DNA from 4 places in the Streptomyces sirii genome. Region 1 is predicted to be linked to each of the others. Evidence: riboswitches for the same ligand, from Rfam matches in the RefSeq annotation. Region 1 holds a riboswitch; each other region holds the start of a gene.
The links. A riboswitch is a leader RNA that binds a small molecule or an ion and turns the genes downstream of it on or off. The one in region 1 is predicted to bind cobalamin.
Positions count from the first base shown of each region.

Region 2: linked by a shared signal. The riboswitch ahead of WAB15_RS13300 (HoxN/HupN/NixA family nickel/cobalt transporter) and the one ahead of WAB15_RS10670 (cobalamin biosynthesis protein) in region 1 are both predicted to bind cobalamin.
Region 3: linked by a shared signal. The riboswitch ahead of WAB15_RS27340 (ribonucleoside-diphosphate reductase subunit alpha) and the one ahead of WAB15_RS10670 (cobalamin biosynthesis protein) in region 1 are both predicted to bind cobalamin.
Region 4: linked by a shared signal. The riboswitch ahead of WAB15_RS24195 (FecCD family ABC transporter permease) and the one ahead of WAB15_RS10670 (cobalamin biosynthesis protein) in region 1 are both predicted to bind cobalamin.

Region 1 is NZ_CP147982.1:2,343,752-2,347,902, reverse strand. It holds gene WAB15_RS10680 (putative cobaltochelatase) at 1-76, opposite strand, end outside; gene WAB15_RS10675 (cobyric acid synthase) at 126-1,691, opposite strand; gene WAB15_RS10670 (cobalamin biosynthesis protein) at 1,688-2,671, opposite strand; cobalamin riboswitch at 2,792-2,942, opposite strand; gene WAB15_RS10665 (hypothetical protein) at 3,145-3,585, shown strand; gene WAB15_RS10660 (caspase family protein) at 3,591-4,151, shown strand, end outside.
Region 2 is NZ_CP147982.1:2,950,277-2,954,427, forward strand. It holds gene WAB15_RS13290 (MarR family winged helix-turn-helix transcriptional regulator) at 1-480, shown strand, start outside; gene WAB15_RS13295 (alpha/beta fold hydrolase) at 637-1,485, shown strand; cobalamin riboswitch at 1,621-1,835, shown strand; gene WAB15_RS13300 (HoxN/HupN/NixA family nickel/cobalt transporter) at 1,866-3,017, shown strand; gene WAB15_RS13305 (VOC family protein) at 3,048-3,548, opposite strand; gene WAB15_RS13310 (4-oxalocrotonate tautomerase family protein) at 3,918-4,133, opposite strand.
Region 3 is NZ_CP147982.1:6,041,471-6,045,621, reverse strand. It holds gene mctP (monocarboxylate uptake permease MctP) at 1-735, shown strand, start outside; gene WAB15_RS27350 (Uma2 family endonuclease) at 813-1,400, opposite strand; gene WAB15_RS27345 (GNAT family N-acetyltransferase) at 1,506-2,009, shown strand; cobalamin riboswitch at 2,126-2,288, shown strand; gene WAB15_RS27340 (ribonucleoside-diphosphate reductase subunit alpha) at 2,449-4,151, shown strand, end outside.
Region 4 is NZ_CP147982.1:5,340,741-5,344,891, reverse strand. It holds gene WAB15_RS24215 (DUF1416 domain-containing protein) at 1-1, shown strand, start outside; gene WAB15_RS24210 (hypothetical protein) at 213-443, shown strand; gene WAB15_RS24205 (DsrE family protein) at 560-925, opposite strand; gene WAB15_RS24200 (FABP family protein) at 1,266-1,853, shown strand; cobalamin riboswitch at 1,846-1,976, shown strand; gene WAB15_RS24195 (FecCD family ABC transporter permease) at 2,100-3,143, shown strand; gene WAB15_RS24190 (ABC transporter ATP-binding protein) at 3,143-3,952, shown strand; gene WAB15_RS24185 (ABC transporter substrate-binding protein) at 3,961-4,151, shown strand, end outside.

The DNA of each region.
Region 1 (4,151 bases):
GCGCGAGCCGCAGGTCGTCCATCCCCACGACCGCGGTGAAGGGGTACTGCGGGGTCGTGTTGTGCACCGTTGTCATGCCTTGTCATCCTCCACGTCGCCGGCCCGATCCGTCCCATGCGTACCCCTCATGGCGCCCCCGGAGGCACGAACGGCAGCCCCTCCGGCACCCCTTCCTCGATCAGCCGGAGCAGCGCGTCGGTGTCCGCGTGCTCCTCGATCAGATCGCCCAGCCGGTCCAGCTGCTCCTCGCGCAGACCGGCGAAGCTCGTGTCGGGGGCCGGGACGAAGGCCCGCCCCGCGTCCGCCGCCACCCGCCGCAGGAACGCCCGGCGGAAGCCGTCGCTCTCCAGCGAGCCGTGCCAGTGCGTGCCCCATACGGAGCCGACCCGGCAGCCGTCGAGGCCGTGCCCTCGGCCATCGGACATGAACGCCTCGTCGCCGCCGGTCACTTCGGCGACGCCGTGGTGGATCTCGTACCCCTCCACCGGCTCGCCCAGCGCCACGCCGGCCGGCCGCGCGAGGGTCTTCTCCGCCGCGAACCGCACCCGTACGGGCAGCAGTCCCAGTCCTTCGACCGTGCCCGCCCTCGACTCGACCTCGTCCTCGATGCGCTCGCCCAGCATCTGGAAGCCGCCGCAGATACCCAGCACCGGGCGGCCCTCGGCGGCCCGCCGGACGATCGCGTCCGCGAGGCCGCGCTCGCGCAGCCACGCAAGCGCCCGGACGGTGCCCCGGGTCCCCGGCAGCACCACCAGATCCGCGTCGGCCAGTTCCTCGGCCCGGTCCACGAACCGCACCACCACGCCCGGTTCGGCGGCCAGCGCGTCCACGTCCGTGAAGTTCGACATCAGCGGGACGGCGGCGACCGCGACCCGCAGCACATCGGCGCCGTGCGGCGGCGCCACCACGCTCTCGCGGACCGCACCGCGCAGTGAGAACCGCAGGCCGTCCTCCTCGTCGATGCCCAGCCCGTGCGCGAACGGCAGCACGCCCAGCGTCGGCCGCCCGCTCAGACGCCGCATCATCTCCAGGCCGGGCTCCAAAAGCGTCACATCGCCCCGGAACTTGTTGACGAGGTACCCCGCCACCAGCGCCTGGTCCTCCTTCGACAGCAGCGCGGTGGTGCCGAAGAAGGACGCGAACACCCCGCCGCGGTCGATGTCGCCGACCACGACGACCGGTATCCGGGCGGCCCGGGCGATGCCCATGTTGACGATGTCGGTGCGCCGCAGGTTGATCTCGGCGGGGCTGCCGGCGCCCTCGCAGATCACCGCGTCATGGGTACGCCGCAGCTCGGCCAGGCAGTCGGTCACCGTGCCGAGCAACTGCTCCTGCCGGCCCGCGTGGTAGCCGCGGGCACTGAGCTCGCCGACCGGCTTGCCCAGCAGCACCACCTGGCTGCTGCGGTCGCCGCCCGGCTTGAGCAGCACGGGGTTCATCAGCGCGGTCGGCTCCACCCGCGCCGCGGCGGCCTGCATCGCCTGGGCCCGGCCGATCTCCGCGCCCTCGCGCGTGACGAACGAGTTCAGCGACATGTTCTGCGCCTTGAAGGGCGCCACCCGCACGCCCTGGCGCACCAGCCAGCGGCAGATCCCCGCCGTCACCACGCTCTTGCCGGCGTCCGACGTCGTACCGGCCACCAACAGGCCCCCGCCGACGGTCCCGCCGGACACCTTGCTCCGCCCGTTCACCGGCTCTTCCTCCCGCTCCCGCGGCGCGCCGCGCTCCTGTGGGACACCGCGCCCGCCACCAGCCGCCCCGCCACCGTCGTCGCCAGCGCCAGCGCGCTCACCTTCCGCGACAGCCGTACCGCCCGCTCGATGTCGCCCGCCGCGACCGGCCGCGCCCCGCCGTTGAGCACCGGGCGGTGCTCGACCCGCCCGCCGTACGCCAGCGTGCCGCCCAGTCGGACGCCCAGCGCACCCGCGAACGACGCCTCCACCGGGCCCGCGTTGGGGCTCGGGTGCGCCCCGCCGTCCGCCCGCCAGGCCCGCAGCGCGCCGCGCCGGTCGGGGCCGGCGAGCACGGCCAGGGTGGCCGTCAACCGGGAGCCGGGCCAGCCGGCGAGGTCGTCGAGCCGGGCCGAGGCCCAGCCGAAGCGGCGGTGGCGCGGCGACTTGTGACCCACCATCGCGTCCAGCGTGTTCACCGCCCGGAACGCCACCAGGCCGGGCACCCCGCCGAGCGCGCCCCACACCAGGGCGCCCACCACCGCGTCCGAGGTGTTCTCGGCGACCGACTCCACCACCGCGCGGGCCAACTGGGGCCCGTCCAGCGCCTGCGGATCGCGCCCGCACAGATGCGGCAGCCGCTCCCGCGCCACGTCCAGATCGCCCGCCGTGAGCGCTCCGCCGACGGCGCGTGCCTCCCGGCCCAGCGAGGTGCCGCCCAGCACGGCCCAGACCGTCGCCGCGGTCAGTGCGACCCGGGCGCCGCGGGAGCGTCCCGCGGCGCGCTGGAGCAGGGCGGCTCCGGCGGCCGCACCGCCCGCGCACAGCACGGCATGTGCCGCGCCGTACCCGCGGTGGTCGCGCCACAGCCGGCGCTCCACGGCGCCCGCGGCCCGGCCGAACGCGGCCACCGGATGGCCGCGCCGCGGATCCGCCGCGATCAGGTCGGCGAGGAAGCCCAGGGCCGCGCCGCACGCGTATCCCGCGTGTTCGCCGCGCATCGGGTCAGACCGCCGGAAGGGGCCCTGTGGGGCCGTGCAGTGGTGCTCTCGAAGGGCAGCCGGGCATGGCGGTATGTCCTCACTCAGGGTCCGCGCCCTGGCTCGACGTGACGGCGACAAGAGTCTCCTGGCTCCCGGATCGGCGTGGCCCCCGGCCTTCCAGTCCTGGTACGCCGTCAGACGTACGCGAGGCGGACCGTGGCCTTCGCTGGAGGAACGCTCCCCGGTGACAGTGGCGGGACCGCGCCGGATTCTCACCGGACTTCCTCATCTGTCGCCGATTGGCTCCGGCAGTCCACCACGCCCCGCGAACGCCCGTCAACTCATCCTTGACCTGCGACGCTGCCCCGTGGCAGGCGCTGTGGCACACGCCACAGGGTGGCGGCCGCGTCACAGACGGTTGCCTGAGCCCCTGATCCCACGTCACTATCTGTTGCACGGGGGCGAAGGGGCCGCCGGAAGGGGGCTGGGGGATGCCGGAGAGCGCCGGTCATCACGAGATCCGCATCAGGATCACGGGGACGAACAATCCGCAGCAGGACATCGACGACCTCCAGGTGTGGCTGGAGCGCGAACCCTGGCTGAGCCGCCGGGACCACACGTGGGAGCAGCGGCCGCGCCCCGCCCAGGACGCGGCCGGCACGGACGGCGCCGCCGCGGCCGGCCCCGGCGACATGGCCGTGGGAGTGGACGACCTGATCCTGGTGATCGTCGGCGCGGTCGCCGCCGAGGTCACGAAGGGGCTGGGCATCGCCCTGCGGGAGTGGCTGCGGCGCCGCAAGGAGGAGCGGGCCGAGGGCGAGGCGCCCGCCGTCGACGCCGGCACGGGCGGTGAGCTGCAGGCGGTCGGCGACACCGACCGCCCCGATCCGGGCGGACCGGCACGTGAGGGCGGCAGCACCGGCGAGGGCTGACCCGGATGTCCGAATACGACGCGCGGGGAAAGATCAACCGGGCGCTGCTGGTCTGTGTCCATGACTACACGACCCTGACCGGCCTGCCGGCGGTGGAGGACAACGCCACCGAGCTGCGGCGGGCGCTGACCGCCACGGACCTGTTCACCGCCGACGAGGTCGAGCTCTGCCGCCCCGCGGAGCCCTGGGAGCTGGGGCAGGCCCTCAAGGCCGCCGCCGACGAGGCCCGCGGTCTGCTGCTGGTGCACTTCTCCGGCCACGGCCGGGTCGGCAGCGACGGCGGCGATCTGCAGCTGATGGTCGGCGCCTCGGTGCCCCGGCAGAGCCACACCACCGTCTCCTGGCAGGACATGGTGCTCTCCTGCCTCGACAACGCGCGGGCCGAGCGCATCGTGATCGTCCTGGAGTGCTGCTACGCCGGCAACGCCGACGGCGCCTTCCACTCCCTGCGCAAGCCCGTGTCGCTGCTGATGGCCGCCCAGCCCAACCGCCGGATCTTCAGCGGCGACGAGCCGGCCGGCGGCAGCCTCTTCACCCGCGCCGTGGTGGAGGTCCTCGAACGCGGC
Region 2 (4,151 bases), 610 kb from region 1:
CTGACCGAAGACCTGCTGTACGGCGTCATCAGACGCCTTTGGCCGCTGCATCGGACGGTCGTCCGCGCGGTGGAACGCGAGCTGACGGGCACGGGCATGACCGCCGGCGAACACGCACTGCTGGACGCCCTGCGCAGCGAAGGCCCCCGGACCGTGCCGCAGTTGGCCCGCTCGATGGGGCTCGACAGACAGCCGGTGCAGCGCTGGGTGAACCACGCCGCGGAGCTGGGCCTGGTCGTGACGGCACCCAACCCGGCACACCGCCGCTCCTCCCTGATCGAGCTCACCGCCGAGGGCGCGGCGGCGATACACGGGATCCAGGAGTTCGAGGCGACGGAGCTGCGGCGACGACTGGCCGACCTGCCCACCGAGGACGTCCGCACGACCCTGCACGTACTCGACCGACTCGGCGAGGAATTCCGGCACCTGGCGAACGGCTCACACGTTCCATCGGAGAATGCCGACATCAACGACAAGTAACAATGACGGCGACACCGCATCCATAAGCAACAAGCACGCAACTACTACCACCCACAACGCAAACTCCACCCACCCGACCAACCCCACCCACTCCGCCCAATCCATCCCAATCCCCACCCACTCCATGCACCTCACGCGCAAAGGACGGTCCGGAGCATGACCCGAGCAATCACCGACTGGTCCGAGGTCGACAACGGCCTCGTGCCGGTCGACGACGGCGAGCTGTTCTACGAGACGGCCGGCTCGGGCCCCGCGGTGGTACTGCTGCACGGCGGCATGCTCGACCAGCACATGTGGGACGAACAGTTCACCTGGCTGGTGAACTCCGGCCTTCGCGCGATCCGCTACGACTTCCGCGGCCACGGCCTGTCCTCCACGGTGGAGGGGGACTACGCCAACCACGACGACCTGTGCACCCTCCTGGACGTGCTCGACGCCCCCAGCGCCGTACTCGTCGGTCTCTCACACGGTGCGCGGGTCGCCCTCGACGCCGCGATAGCCCACCCGGACCGGGTGACGGCCCTCGCGCTCGCCTCCCCCGGCATCAGCGGCCGCGCCTTCACCGACCCCTTCGTCCTGGCGCACATCAAGGAGCAGGTGGCGGCCATCGGCGCACCGGACGGCGCGGAGCGCTATGTCGAGCACTTCCTGCGGATGTGGGTGGACGGTCCGCATCGCGAACCATCCACCGTGCACCCGGGGTTCCGCGAGCGGATGCGCGCCTCGGCCGAGGCCAATGTGGAGGTGCATGCCGACGGGCTGGGCGCCGGAATGCCCCTTGAGGTCGGGGCCGCGGACCGCCTGGGCGAGGTCCGGGTGCCGACGGTCGTCTTCGACGGCGACCTCGACAGTACGGACATCTCCGCCAACGCCCATGCCATAGCGCTGACCGTCCCCGGCGCCCGAAGAGTCCGCATACCGGGCGCTGCCCATATGGTCAATCTGGAGAACACCGCGCTCTTCGACCGCGAACTGCACGCCTTCCTCTCGTCCTTGGACTACTGACCATCCTCGGACTACCCCCGTGATGACCCGGCGCCCCCGTATACCGGCCTGCCGGCACTCCGACTCTCCCTGCGGCCACCGCCCATGAGACCGCCGCTGCCGCTGGTCCGCACCCCCGCCCGTCCTCCTCGGCAGATAGAGTGATCGAGCCGTGGTGATCGGGAAGACCGGTGCCGGACCTTGTGGTCCCAGGCCGGAGCGGCCCTCGCCACTGTGATCGGGGAGTTTCCAGCCCTTTCCGTATGCGCACGGCGTGTACGGCGCCACTGACCGCAGCCCGCGGCCGGGAAGGCGGGGACGGACGCGTGCACCCGTAAGCCAGGAGACCGGCCACGGCATCTCACGAACTGATCCACGAGGTGCTGGAGCGTGACCGCCGGATGGCCCTGTCCACCGATACCCCGAACACCCCTGCCCCCGCCGCGTTCCGCTGGCGCCGGCAGGACACCGTCCGTACCGCCGGCCTGATGGCCGTCATAGCCGGTCTGCACGTCGTCGCCTTCGGCGTGCTCTTCCTGCTCGTCGTCCCGCACCACTACTCCGTCGGAAGCCAGGTCTTCGGCGCCGGACTCGGCGTCACCGCATACACCCTCGGTATGCGGCACGCCTTCGACGCCGACCACATCGCCGCGATCGACAACACCACCCGCAAGCTGATGGCCGACGGCAAGCGGCCGGTCTCGGTGGGCTTCTGGTTCGCGCTCGGCCACTCCAGCGTGGTGGTCGTGATGGCCGCCCTCGTGGCCGGCGGCGCCCAGCTCGCCGGCACCCTGCTCAACGACGAATCCGGCACCCACCAGATCCTCGGCACCATCGGCACCACGGTCTCGGGGACGTTCCTCTACCTCATCGCGGCCCTCAACCTCATCGCACTGGCCGGGATCTGGCGGGTCTTCCGCGGTATGCGCGACGGCCGGTACGACGAGGCCGAGCTGGAGCAGCGCCTGGATTCACGCGGCTTCATGAACCGCTTCCTGGGGCGCTTCACCCGGTCGATCTCCCGCCCCGGCCAGATGTTCCCGCTCGGCTTCCTCTTCGGGCTCGGCTTCGACACCGCGACCGAGGTGACCCTGATGGTGATGGCGGGCAGCGGCGCCGCGGCCGGCCTGCCGTGGTACGCGATCCTGTGCCTGCCGCTGCTGTTCGCCGCCGGGATGAGCCTGTTCGACACCCTCGACGGCACGTTCATGAACTTCGCCTACCAGTGGGCGTTCTCCAACCCGGTGCGCAAGGTCTACTACAACCTCACCATCACCGGCCTGTCGATCGCCGTCGCCTTCTTCATCGGCACGATCGAGCTGGTGACCGTGCTGCACGACAAACTCGCCCTCAACGACCCGCTGACCGGCTGGATCTCCACCCTCGACCTCGACAACGTCGGCTTCATCATCGTCGGCCTGTTCGTCGTGGTGTGGGCCGCGGCGCTGGCGTACTGGCGACTGAGCGGCGTGGAGAAGCGCTGGGCGCAGCGAGCGGAGGCGGCGGACCGGGCGAAGGCGGCAGAGCAGCCGGCACCGGCGCCGGGCTCCTGAGGCACGGCGCGCGGGCCGCGCCTCCTCGTCTCACGTGGCCGAGCCGGCCGCGGCGCCCGTCACCAGATCCGGCCCCCAGCGCTTCAGCGCCACCGCCAGATCCAGCGGCCGCAGCCGGTCCGCCTGCTCCGGCCCCGGCCAGTCCTCCCGCGGAACCCGCCACATCACCTCGAACTCGTTGCCGTCCGGGTCCTTGGCGTAAAGGGACTTGGAGACGAGGTGGTCGGTGGCGCCGACCAGCGCACCGCGCTCACCCAGCCGTGCCTCGGCCGCGGCCAGTTCGCCGAGCGTGCCGACCTCCCAGGCCAGGTGGTACAGCCCGACCCGCCCAGCCTCCGGCCCCGGAGCATCCGCCCCCACCGCGAACAGCCCCAGGTCGTGATCGTTGAGCGAGCCGGGCGCACTGAGGAAGGCCGCCCGCCCCGGTATCTCCACATCCACGGTGAGCCCCAGCGCCCCACCGTAAAAATCAACAGCCCTCGCCACATCCCGGACATACAGCACCGCGTGATTGAGCCGCCGTACAGCCATGAACCCGCTCCCGTTCTCCCGCCACGACACCACGTGACCACTTACTTGAAACTTCAAGATACCGGGAACGATACACACCCCCACACCACAATCAACAGCCCCCGGAGCACCCCGCCCCCACCACCCCACCGCCCCCGGGTACGAAAGAGACCCCCGACTCAAACGAGTCGGGGGCCACCGACCTCACGGTCACCACTGTGGGCACAACAGGCTTCGAACCTGTCGCTGGTGGTGTCGGCCGGGCCGAAGGGAGGAGTCGGTGCTGAGCATGCCGGTCGTCGCCTGTGATGTCGCCGAGTAGGCACTCCAGGTCACGGATGTACTACTGCCCGGCAATCGACAGGAGCTCGAAGACTCGTGCCGGCTGGGCTAGCCGACCCTCTTGGCCTTAACGTCTTCGGCCGTCAGAGCCTTACCGCCGACTGCCCATTCGCCGCTGGGTGTCTCGGTGATCACGACGTGCGTCACCGGCCGCAGCGCCTCGCCCTCGATGGCGATCAACGCCTCGGAGACACCTTCGACCATCTTCTGCTTCTCTTCGGGCGTGAACACTCCTGCGATCACCTTGATGTCGATGAATGGCATCGGATGCCTCCCACATGA
Region 3 (4,151 bases), 3.7 Mb from region 1:
CTGGGCCTCCTGGCGCTGCTCGGCTTCATGGCCATCAAGGCCGGTACGGACATCCAGGGCAACCCCCAGCTGGCCGTCCCGCAGCTGTTCGAGGACATGTTCCCCAGCTGGTTCGCCGGCGTCGCGTTCGCCGCGATCGGGATCGGCGCACTGGTACCGGCGGCCATCATGTCCATCGCCGCGGCCAACCTGTTCACCCGCAACGTCTACAAGGACTTCCTCAAGCCCGCCGCCACGCCCGAGCAGGAGCACAAGGTCGCCAAGCTCGTCTCCCTGCTGGTCAAGGTCGGCGCGCTGGTCTTCGTCCTCACCATGGACAAGACCGTCGCCATCAACTTCCAGCTGCTGGGCGGCATCTGGATCCTGCAGACCCTGCCGGCCCTGGTCGGCGGCCTGTTCACCCGCTGGTTCCACCGCTGGGCGCTGCTGACCGGCTGGGCGGTCGGCATGCTCTACGGCACGCTCGCGGCATACGGTGTCGCGAGCCCCACCCAGGCTCACTTCGGCGGCTCCAGCAAGGAGATCCCCGGGATCGGCGAGATCGGCTACATCGGCCTGACCGCCCTCGTCCTGAACCTCGTGGTGACGGTCGTCCTGACGTTCGTCCTGAAGGCCATGAAGGCCCCTGAGGGCGTCGACGAGACCAGCCCCGGCGACTACACCGCGGACATCGGCGACGAGGGCGTCTCGGCGGAGCTGCCGTCGGCTACGGCGGGGGCACCGGCGGGGCACTGAGGCGTCGGCGTTGACCCGAAATGGGCCGCCGCAACCCCTCGGGGTTGCGGCGGCCCATTTCGCAGAGGTGGGAGGGGCTAGTTCACCCAGTCCTTGAGCGGCTCGGTTTCGAGGGTGATGCCGACGGGGTCCGGCAGGTGGATCGTCTTGCCGTACGGCACAGTGTGGATGTTCTCGTAGCAGACGCCGTCGGGCTCGCTGTAGACCACGACCTGGCAGGCCTGCCGATCGATCAACAGATAGATCGGGATACCGGTCTCCGCATACGCACTGCGCTTCTCGACCCTGTCGCGCTTGTCGGTGTCGGAGTCGTGGGAAGTGACTTCGACGACCATCAGTACCGGGCCAGGGTCTGCCCACTCGCCTTGGCCAACGAAGGCATCAGCGGGTGCGAGCGAGCCATCTGGACGGGCGCGGCCGTTTCGGTACGCCTGCGCCTTCAGCCCCTGGGTTGGATCGAGGAAAAGCTCGGGCCGGTGCTGCATGCAGATGCGAAGCAACCACTGGATGATCCGCCCGTGATCCCCATCCGGCATCGGCTTGCTCCTGACCTTCCCGTCGATGAGTTCCAACCGCGCGCCTTCTTCCAGGCGGGCGAGTATCCGGGCGGCCTCTTCGAAGTGCTCGGTATCCATAATGTGTGGCCGGTCAGCGAGCGCGGTCATGAGACCTCTCCTTCTTCCACTGGACGGAGCAGGGAACGTAAAACCGACGATAGCCGAGGCCGCCGACAACCACCCCGCCATCAGCCCCACCCTCACACTGGCCCCATGGACATCACGATCAGGCCCGTGCGCCAGGCGGAGTTCGGTGCGGTCGGGGAGTTGCTGGTGGCGGTCTATCTGACCGATGGGCTGCTGGTGGCCGGTGCGGGAGACAGGTACGCGGCGAGGCTGCGGAAGGTGGCCGAGCGGGCGGAGCAGGCGGAGGTGCTGGTGGCCGTGGAGGGGCCGGACGAGCGGGTGGTGGGGACGGTCACCTTCTCCGCGTACGGGAGTCCGTACGCGGAGCTGGCGCGGCCCGGGGAGGGGGAGTTCCGGATGCTCGCGGTGCGGCCCGAGGGGCGCGGACGAGGCGTCGGGGAGGCGTTGGTGGCGGCGTGTCTGGAGCGGGCGCGGGCGCTCGGGCTGAGCGGCATGGTGCTGTCCACGCCACGGCATGTGCTGCCCGCGCACCGGCTCTACCGCCGGCTGGGATTCGTGCGCGCCGAGGAACGGGACTGGGAGCCGGTACCGGGGATCACGCTCTGGGCGTTCGCGCGGGATATGGCCTGAAAGGCGCCCCAGGCCGGGCCTGAGAGCCGTGCCGAGCGCTCCCCCCGCCCCCTGACGCTTCGCACACCTGTCGGAGTGGTATGAGGTGGCGACACAAGATGTGGGGGTGCGTGCGGGGGACAGCACAAGATGTATGCTCGTCCTCGCTGTCGCCGCAGGGGAATCCGGTGGGAATCCGGAACTGTCCCGCAACGGTGTAAGAGCGCGCCCAGTGGCCTGACTAGGGCCCTGCCGCGCGCCCGTGAAGTCCGAGGACCTGCCGACGGTACGCCCGCACCGCCATCGGTGCGGACGTCGATACGTCCGGGCCCCGAGGGTTGGGCCGGTGGACGCCGCGCGGTGTGCCCGCGCACCCCTGACCGTCACGGGGTGCGGCATGCGCGCGTGCGACCGTCGCGCCCCTCCCTCCCGGCCCCCGCCGAGTGAGGGAGAGCATCACGTGACCATCGCGCCAACGGAGCCCGCGTCAGACGCCGAGGTCGTGCAGCCTGCGGTGACCGCGCCTGCCGCCCCCGCCGACGGCGGTCCGGGCGAGGACGGGCGGGACGGTCCAGGCGTTGCGCTGCTGCGCACCCTGACGAAGCTGACCGAGGACCTGACCGCGACCGACCCCGGCAAGGTGGCCGCCGCCGCCCTGCGCGGCCGGTACGAGGGCGCGGGCGAGTCCGAACTGCGGTCGCTGGCCATCGAGGCCGCGGCCGGGCTGATCGGTGACGAGCCGCAGTACTCCAAGCTCGCCGCGCGGCTGCTCACCCTCTCGATCTCGGAGGAGGCGGCCGAACAGGGGGCGGTCGCCTTCTCCGCCTCCGTCGAGGTCGGCCACCGCGAGGGCCTGATCGCCGATGAGACCGCGCAGTTCGTCGCGACCCACGCCGCCCGGCTGAACGCCCTGGTCGACCGGGCGCTCGCCGACGGGGCCGACGACCGGTTCGGGTACTTCGGGCTGCGCACCCTGCACTCGCGCTACCTGCTGCGCCACCCGACCACCCGCCAGGTCATCGAGACCCCCCAGCACTTCCTGCTGCGGGTGGCCTGCGGCCTCGCCGAAGACCACAGCGAGCGCGCCCTGGACGACGTCGCCGAGCTGTACCGCCTCACCAGCTCGCTGTCGTACCTGCCCTCCTCCCCCACCCTGTTCAACTCCGGCACCCGCCACCCGCAGATGTCGTCCTGCTACCTGCTGGACTCCCCGCTGGACGAGCTGGACTCGATCTACGACCGCTACCACCAGGTGGCGCGGCTGTCGAAGCACGCCGGCGGCATCGGCCTGTCGTACTCCCGCATCCGCGCCCGCGGTTCGCTGATCCGCGGCACCAACGGGCACTCCAACGGCATCGTGCCGTTCCTGCGCACCCTGGACGCCTCGGTCGCGGCCGTGAACCAGGGCGGCCGGCGCAAGGGCGCCGCCTGTGTCTACCTGGAGACCTGGCACGCCGACATCGAGGAGTTCCTGGAGCTGCGCGACAACACCGGTGAGGAGGCCCGCCGCACCCACAACCTGAACATCGCGCACTGGATCCCGGACGAGTTCATGCGCCGGGTGGAGGCGGACGCCGACTGGTCGCTGTTCTCCCCCTCGGACGCCCCGGAGCTGGTGGACCTGTGGGGCGAGGAGTTCGACGCCGCGTACCGCAGGGCCGAGGCCGAGGGCCGGGCGCTCAAGCAGATCCCGGCGCGGGTGCTGTACTCCCGCATGATGCGCACCCTGGCGCAGACCGGCAACGGCTGGATGACGTTCAAGGACGCCGCCAACCGCACCGCCAACCAGACCGCCGAGCCCGGCCAGGTCGTGCACTCCTCCAACCTGTGCACGGAGATCCTGGAGGTGACCGACGACGGCGAGACCGCGGTCTGCAACCTGGGGTCGGTCAACCTCGCCGCCCACCTGGGCGACGAGGCCGCCGGCTGGGAGGAGGCGATGGACTGGGAGAAGCTGGACGCCACGGTCCGTACCGCCGTCACCTTCCTCGACCGCGTCGTGGACATCAACTTCTACCCGACCGATCAGGCCGGGGCCTCCAACTCCCGCTGGCGCCCGGTGGGTCTGGGCCTGATGGGCCTGCAGGACGTCTTCTTCCGGCTGCGGCTGCCCTTCGACTCGGCCCAGGCGCAGGAGCTGTCGACCCGGATCTCCGAGCGGAT
Region 4 (4,151 bases), 3.0 Mb from region 1:
ACGGCGGCCTTCGGGCACCTTCGTACGGCCGGAGGGCCGCACCCCAGAGGTTTGGACGCCTTTGCGGGGGTGCGGCCCTTCGGCGTGCCCGGGGGGGACGGAACGGGCCTTCGCGGCGGCTTCTTTCCGCCTCGCCGCGGACTTACCGTGGAGCTATGGACAGCCGCCGCCGGTCGCCCGCCGAGCGCCGCCACCGCCGCTACTTCGTGCTGATGGGCGTGTGCCTGGTGCTTTTCGTGCTGGCGTGGGGCGTGGTGCGGCTGTGGTCGGTGCCGGCCGCGGTGGGCATGTGCCTGGTCGCCATGGTCATCCCGCCGATCGCGGCGATCATCGGCAACCGCCGGGAGCCCGGCGAACGCTGGTGGGACGAGTCGGGCGACCCCGAGTCCGACCGCTGGTGGCGCGAGCTGGACGACCGGGGCGACGACAAGCATCCGCGGTAGACGGCCCGGCGCGGCGCCCGGCTGCCGGACACGCTCAGTACACCAGCGCCCGGTGCGCGTCCGTCGGGGCCACGGTCAGTACACCAGCGCCCGGTGCGCGTCCGTCGGGACCACGGTCAGTACACCAGCGCCTGCACGTCATCCGGCATGATCTCGCTGACGAAGAGCTGGGAGCCGGCGATGCCCGCCCCCTCGATCAGGTCCTTCTGCTCGATGTTCCGCCGGGCCGCGCACTGGGTGCACACCGTGATCGCCCCGCCGCCCGCGCGGATCCCGTCGATCAGCTCCGGCAGCGGCGCGGCGTGCGGCAGCTCGAACTCGGCCGCCCGCCCCGGCAGCGCGAACCACACCGACTCCCCGGTCAGCCACAGCGACACCTCGACGCCGCTGGCCACCGCCACCGCCGCCACCGTGAACGCCTGCGAGCAGCGCTCGGGCGCGTCCGCACCCGCCGTCACCTTGATCACGAGCTTCTTCGCCATAAGGCAAGAGTAGAGCGGGCACCGGCGCGATGCGGGTGCCCTCTGCTCCTTTAGAGCTTGGGGGACGACCTCACAGCGCCGCCGTTCCCCGCGCCGACTAGACTCGCAGGCGGTCCGTTACACCCTCACTCCGTCCAAGGAGCGCGCTCGTGCTTGAGGCATTCTTCACCACCCTGCTGGTTCTGGTCGGCGTCGGCGTGATCGCGTTCGCCGGTCTGACCTGGAAGAAGCTGTACCAGGGCCAGCGCTGAGCGGCCTGCGCGCCGCCCAGCTCCGCCCTTCGCCGCAGCGCTTCGCGCACCCCTGCCGACTGCCCCCTCAATAGATCGCCTGAGCTGTCATGATCGAGATCCCGTCCGACCTGAACCCGGCCTTGGTGCCGCTCGCCTTCCTCCTCGGCCGCTGGGAGGGCGCCGGCGTCGCCGACTTCCCCGGCACCGAGAAGTGCAACTTCGGGCAGGAGGTCGTCTTCGCCCACGACGGCCGCGACTTCCTGGAGTACACCTCGCACAGCTGGGTGCTCGACGGCGAGGGCAACAAGGTCCGCCCACTGGAGACCGAGAGCGGCTACTGGCGCGTCGACGCGGACCGCAAGGTCGAGATCGTCATGATCCGCGACCAGGGCGTGGTGGAGGTCTGGTACGGCGAGCTGGCCGACAAGAAGCCGCAGATCGACCTGGCCACCGACGCCGTCGCCCGCACCGCCGCCTCCGGCCCGTACAGCGGCGGCAAGCGGCTCTACGGCTACGTCAAGGGCGACCTGATGTGGGTCGGCGAGAAGTCCACCCCGGACGTGCCGCTGCGCCCGTACATGTCGGCGCACCTGAAGAAGGTCGCCGGTCTGAAGGAGTGGGCCGAGAGCCTGCCCGACGACATGCCGGACGGGGTCGCCTTCTTCAACCCGGACGGCACCCCGTACCAGGGCTGACCGGCCCTTTCGTGTGACGCGCCCCGCGGGGGAAGTCCGGTGAGAGTCCGGCGCTGACCCGCAACGGTAAGCGGAAGACCCCTTCCGCAAGCCCGATCGCCCGCGGCGGCGCCCGATCCTTTCAACTCGCCGTGGACTGCGAGGGGACGCCGCCGTTGCCTTCGGGCGCCTCCCGGTGTGAGCCGGGGCGCTCCGGCCGCCGCTCCCTTCCCTGCGCCCTCGGCCCGAGCCGAAGGCGCAGGTCCCTTGGCACCCCCCGCCCGAACCACCCCCCTGGTGGCCGCGCTGTGCGCCGTCCTCCTCTGCTCCCTGCTGTGCGGCGTCGGCCTCGGCGCCGCCGGGGTGAGCTGGGCGCAGGTGCTGCGCTACCTCGGTGCCGGGCTGACCGGCGGCACCCTCGCGCCCGACGAGGTCGCCCCGTACACCATCGTGTGGCAGCTGCGCTTCCCCCGGGCGCTGCTGGCCGCGGTCGTCGGCGCCGGGCTGGCCGGCGTCGGCGTCGCCGTCCAGGCGCTGGTCCGCAACGCCCTCGCCGACCCGTTCGTCCTCGGCATCTCCTCCGGCGCGGCCGTCGGCGCCAACGCCGTCCTGCTCTTCGGGGCGCTGGGCGCACTGGGCGTCTGGGCGCTGTCGGCGTCGGCGTTCGCCTCCGCGCTGCTGGCCATGGCCCTGGTGTACGCGGCGGCCCGCACCGCCCATGGGCTGACCCCGCTGCGGCTGGTGCTGACCGGCACCGCGATGTACTACGGCTTCTCCGCCCTCACCACCTTGATGGTCTTCACCGCCGACCGCGGCGAGGCGGCCCGCTCGGCGATGATGTGGCTGCTGGGGAGCCTGAGCGGGGCCGGCTGGGGCTCGCTGCCGATCGCCGCGGTCGCGGTGGCCGCCGCGCTGGCCCGTCTGCTGCTGACCGCGGGCCGGCTGAACGCGCTGGCCATGGGGGACGAGACGGCCGCCGCCCTGGGCGTGGACGCCGGTCGGATGCGCCGCGAGCTGTTCGTGATCGCGGCCGCCGTCACCGGCGCGGTGGTCGCGGTCAGCGGCGCGATCGGCTTCGTCGGGCTGATGGTGCCGCATGTGGCCCGGATGCTGGTCGGTGCCGACCACCGCCGGGTGCTGGCCGTCGCTCCGCTGCTCGGGGCGGTGCTGCTGGTGTGGGTGGACACCCTGTCCCGGGTGCTGCTGGCACCCGTCGAACTGCCGGTCGGGGTGATCACCGCCGTGATCGGCGTGCCCTGCTTCATCGCGCTGATGCGGCGGCGCGGCTACAGCTTCTCGGGCGGTGCCTGATGCGGGTCGACATCGAGGACGTGTCGGTGGACGTGGCGGGCGTCCGCCTCCTGTCCGACATCACCCTGCGCGCGGGCAGCGGCCGGTTCATCGGGCTGGTCGGCCCCAACGGCAGCGGCAAGTCCACCCTGCTGCGCTGCGTCTACCGCGCGCTGCGCCCGTCCGCCGGCACCGTACGGCTCGACGGCGCCGAGCTGGCCGCCATGACCGCCCGCGAGCAGGCCCGGCGCCTGGCCGTGCTCCCCCAGGAGACCGCCACCGACTTCGACTTCACCGCCGCCGAGGTCGTCGCGATGGGGCGGCTGCCGCACCAGCGCGGCGGCTCCGGGCGCCCCGGCGCCGCCGACCGGGAGATCTGTGCGGCGGCGCTGTCGCGCACCGGCACCGGTCACCTGGCCGACCGCGGCTTTACGAGCCTGTCCGGCGGCGAGAAGCAGCGGGTGCTGATCGCCCGCGCGCTGGCCCAGCGGCCCAGGGTGCTGGTGCTCGACGAGCCCACCAACCACCTCGACATCGCACAGCAGTTGGAGGTGCTCGCGCTCGTACGGGGCTGGGGGCGCCCCGGGGACGGGGCCGAGGGCGGGGTGACCGTGCTCGCCGCCCTGCACGACCTCAATCTGGCCGCCGTCCACTGCGACGAGCTGTACGTCGTCGCCGGCGGCCGCATCGTCGCCTCCGGCGCCCCGCACGACGTACTGACCGAGGAGCTGCTCGCCGAGGTCTTCCACGTCCGCGCGCACCGCGTCACGCACCCCGAATCCGGCGCCGTGCAACTGCTCTTCGACCGCATCGCCCCGACCACCCCGTGAGGACCACCATGCGCATCCACCGCCCGGCCGCCCTGCTCGCCGTCCTCGCCCTCGCCCTGACCGGCTGCGGGGCCGAGGTCGCCCCGGACCGCGCCGCCGGCAGGTCCGCCGACGGCCACTACCCGGTCACCGTCGAGAACTGCGGTGTGCCCACGACCTACCGCCAGGCGCCCCGGCGCGTGGTCACCAACGACGTCGG